Regions from separate parts of the Streptomyces qianjiangensis genome, predicted to be linked through region 1. Evidence: riboswitches for the same ligand, from Rfam matches in the RefSeq annotation. Region 1 holds a riboswitch; the other holds the start of a gene.
What was found. Region 1 has a riboswitch for S-adenosylmethionine ahead of thrC (threonine synthase). Riboswitches for the same ligand answer to the same signal wherever they lie in the genome.
Positions count from the first base shown of each region.

Region 2: linked by a shared signal. The riboswitch ahead of N8I87_RS11180 (aminotransferase class V-fold PLP-dependent enzyme) and the one ahead of thrC (threonine synthase) in region 1 are both predicted to bind S-adenosylmethionine.

Region 1 is NZ_CP106798.1:3,995,399-3,997,592, forward strand. Features, by position in the region: gene thrC (threonine synthase) at 1-1,194, opposite strand, end outside; SAM riboswitch class I at 1,212-1,363, opposite strand; gene N8I87_RS18300 (glucosyl-3-phosphoglycerate synthase) at 1,494-2,194, shown strand, end outside.
Region 2 is NZ_CP106798.1:2,440,599-2,442,792, reverse strand. Features, by position in the region: gene trpD (anthranilate phosphoribosyltransferase) at 1-774, shown strand, start outside; SAM riboswitch class IV at 848-964, shown strand; gene N8I87_RS11180 (aminotransferase class V-fold PLP-dependent enzyme) at 1,126-2,194, shown strand, end outside.

The DNA of each region.
Region 1 (2,194 bases):
GCCGTCACCCGTGTTGAGGACGACCGTGGTCTTGGACGGGTCGAGGACGCCGTCCTTGATGAGCTTCTGTGTCACGCCCACCGTCACACCGCCCGCCGTCTCGGCGAAGATGCCCTCGGTCCGCGCCAGCAGCTTGATGGCGTCCACGACCTGCTCGTCCGTCACATCCTCCACCGCGCCGCCGGTGCGGCGCGCGATGTCGAGGACGTACGGCCCGTCGGCCGGGTTGCCGATGGCCAGGGACTTGGCGATGGTGTTCGGCTTCTGCGGGCGGACCACGTCGTGCCCGCCCTTGAAGGCCACGGACACCGGGGAGCAGCCCTCGGCCTGGGCGCCGAAGATCTTGTAGGGCCGGTCCTCGACCAGCCCGAGCTTGATCAGCTCCTGCAGACCCTTGTCGACCTTGGTGAGCTGGGAGCCGGAGGCGATGGGGACCACGATCTGGTCGGGCAGCCGCCAGCCGAGTTGCTCGCAGATCTCGTACGCCAGGGTCTTGGAGCCCTCCGCGTAGTACGGCCGCAGGTTGACGTTGACGAAGCCCCAGCCCTCGCCGGCCGGGTCGCCGATCAGCTCGGAGCAGAAGCGGTTCACGTCGTCGTAGTTGCCCTCGATGCCGACAAGGTTGCCACCGTAGATCGCGGCCATGACGACCTTGCCCTGCTCCAGGTCGTGCGGGATGAACACGCAGGAGCGGAGGCCGGCGCGGGCGGCCGCGGCGCCGACGGCACCGGCGAGGTTGCCCGTGGAGGAGCAGGACAGGGTGGTGAAGCCGAAGGCGCGGGCGGCCTCCAGGGCCTGGGCGACAACGCGGTCCTTGAAGGAGTGCGTCGGGTTGCCGGAGTCGTCCTTCACATACAGGCCGCCGGTCACACCGAGCTCGCGCGCCAGGTTGTCGGCCTTGACGAGCTTGGTCCAGCCGGGGTTCAGGTTCGGCTTGTCGGCCACGTCCGCGGGGACGGGCAGCAGCGGCGCGTAGCGCCAGATGTTCGCGGGGCCCGCCTCGATGCGCCTGCGGAGTTCCTCGGTTTCGTACGCCGAGAAGTCGTACGCGATCTCGAGCGGGCCGAAACACTCCTCGCAGGCGAACACCGGTCCGAGCGGTACCCGGTGACCGCACTCGCGACAGCTCAGAGCGGCGGCCGGGCCGAGGTCTACGGTGGGATTGCTGGTGCTTGCAACTGTCTGCACAGCCATGGAGGCGAGGCCCTTTCTCCTCATCTTCCTCACGACGCATCTCGCCGTGAGACGGATTTGGCACCTTCCCTAGCCGGGAGCCTCGCGAGCGATCAGTGATCTACGAGAGCCGACTGGAGGGTTGCCGGGGCTTCATCGGGCCGTGTCCCTCTGCCCCTCTGGATGAGCTGTATGTGGTTGTAAACGCCCACGACCCTCGACATGCGATGGTCATCGGCGTTGTTCAAGACTGTAACCGAAGGCCAGGACAGTTGAGATAGTCGTCCGAACCGCGAGACAACAGTGAGGAGCCGCTGACTGTGCTGGAAGAAGTCGAGCGCTGGCTGGCCACCCGCTCCTGGTCCATGACCGATCGCCCCCTCCACAAGATCCTCGCCGCCAAGCAGCGGACGGGTCAGTCGGTGTCCGTGGTGCTGCCCGCGCTCAACGAGGAGGAGACGGTCGGTGACATCGTCGCCGTGATCCGTCACGACCTCATGCAGCAGGTCCCGCTCGTCGACGAGATCGTGGTCGTCGACTCGGGATCCACCGACCGTACCTCCGCGGTGGCCGCCGCCGCGGGCGCCAGGGTCGTCCACCGCGACGACATCCTGCCGCGTATTCCGGCCGTTCCCGGCAAGGGGGAGGTGCTGTGGCGTTCCCTGCTGGTCACGGGCGGGGACATCGTCTGCTTCATCGACGCCGACCTGAGGGAGTTCTCCTCCGACTTCGTCACCGGGATCGTCGGCCCGCTGCTGACCGACCCGGACGTCGACCTGGTCAAGGCCATGTACGACCGCCCGCTGGGCGGGGCGACGGGCCAGGGCGGCCGGGTCACCGAGCTGATGGCGCGCCCGCTGCTGAACATGCACTGGCCGCAGCTGGCCGGCTTCGTGCAGCCGCTCGGCGGCGAGTACGCGGCCCGCCGCTCCCTGCTGGAACAGCTCCCGTTCCCCGTCGGCTACGGCGTGGAGCTGGGCATGCTGGTCGACGCCCTGCACCTGGTGGGCCTGGACGCGCT
Region 2 (2,194 bases), 1.6 Mb from region 1:
GACGGCGCGAAGACGGTGAACATCTCCACGATGTCCGCGCTGGTGGTGGCCGGCACCGGCGCCAAGGTCGTCAAGCACGGCAACCGGGCCGCCTCGTCGGCGTCCGGCTCCTCCGACGTCCTGGAGAAGCTCGGCGTCAACCTCGACCTGACGCCCCAGCGGGTCGCCGAGGTCGCGGAGGAGGCGGGCATCACCTTCTGCTTCGCCGTGAAGTTCCACCCGGCGCTGCGCCATGTCGCCGCGGCCCGCAGCCAGTTGGGCATCCGCACGGTCTTCAACGCTCTCGGCCCGCTGACAAATCCGGCCAAGGTCCGATCCCAGGCGGTCGGCGTCGCGGACCCCCGGCTGGCGCCGATGATCGCGGGCGTCCTGGCAGAGCGAGGCAACTCCTCCCTGGTGTTCCGCGGCGACGACGGGCTCGACGAGCTGACCACGACGTCCACCTCCCGCGTCTGGGTCGTCCGGGACGGCAAGGTCACCGAGGAGAGCTTCGACCCGCGGGACGTCGGCATCGAGCTGGTGCCGGTGGAGGCGCTGCGGGGCGGGGACCCGTCGTACAACGCGGAGGTCGCCCGGCGGCTGCTGGACGGCGAGAAGGGGCCCGTACGGGACGCCGTGCTGCTGAATTCGGCGGCGGCCCTGGTGGCCCTCGATCCGGGCCCCGGCACCCTCGCCGAGCAGCTCGGCGCCGGAATGGCCAAGGCCGCGGAGTCGATCGACTCGGGCTCGGCCAAGCGGGTGCTCGAACGGTGGGTGGCCGCCAGCAACGCGTGACATGACCGGTCGGCGGTCCCGCGATCCGGACACGGGTTGCGGGACCGCGATCACTTCAGTACTTTTCTGTCCAGGTCATGAGTGACAGTCATGAGGCCCCGGCCGACTGTCCGGCAACCCTCCGTCCGTGGCGGGGTGCCCCGGGTGAGGACCAGGTCGTAGGCAGCGAGGTCTACGGCAAGCGCGGACCCCTCGCACACCAGGGGTCCTGGTCGTCGAGGGAGCTTTCTGTGAGCAAGCGAATGCGATAGGGCGCAGAGCCCCGCTTCCGCGTACCCCTTTCACCTTCCCCACGCTCGAGTCGTGCGCGCTCGCGTGGTGGTTCCGCCTTGCCACTCACAGGAGTTCACCATGTCCGTCTCCACCGCTGCCGCCGCCCAGACCATTTGTTCCCCTCTTCCCGTTCTGGGTGGAGATGTCACCGTCCCGCTCGTCACGGGTGGCGAAGTCACCTACGCCGCGCTCGACTACGCGGCCAGCGCTCCCGCCCTCCAGCGCGTCTGGGACGACGTGGCGGCCTACGCCCCCTACTACGGCAGTGTCCACCGCGGCGCCGGCTACCTCTCCCAGCTCTCCACCGACCTCTTCGAGAACGCCCGCAGGACGGTCGCCGAGTTCCTCGACTGCCGCGCGGACGACCAGGTGATCTTCACCCGGTCCACCACCGACTCCCTCAACCTGCTCGCCGCCGCGCTCCCCGCCGACTGCCAGGTCTTCGTCTTCGAGACCGAGCACCACGCCTCGCTGCTGCCCTGGAAGGACGCCCGGGTCAGCTACCTCGACGCCCCGCGCAGCCCGCGGGAGGCGGTCGCGACCCTGGAGCGGGCCCTCGCCGACCGCGACCCTCACGGCCCGGCCCTGGTGTGCGTCACGGGCGCCTCCAACGTCACCGGCGAGCTGTGGCCGGTCCGCGAACTGGCCGCCGCCGCCCACGCGCACGGCGCCCGGATCGTCCTGGACGCCGCCCAGCTGGCCCCGCACCACCCGGTGTCGGTCCAGGACCTGGACGTCGACTGGGTCGCCTTCTCCGGCCACAAGCTGTACGCCCCGTTCGGCTCCGGTGTGCTGGCCGGCCGCGCCGACTGGCTACGCGCGGCCGAGCCGTACCTGGCGGGCGGCGGCGCCAGCCGCGGGGTCAGCCGCCGTGCGGACGGGGGCGTGGCCGTGGACTGGCACGAGACCGCCGCCCGCCACGAGGCCGGCTCCCCGAACGTCATCGGCGTCTACTCCATCGCCTCCGCCTGCAAGGCCCTCACCGAGGCCGGCTTCGACACCCTGGTGGCCCGCGAGGAGTACCTGATCCGCAAGGTCAGGGCGGGCCTGGCCGAGGTCCCGCAGGTCCGCGTCCTCTCCCTCTTCGGCGACGACGCCCCGCGCGTCGGTGTGATCTCCTTCGTCGTCGAGGGCTGGAACAGCTCGC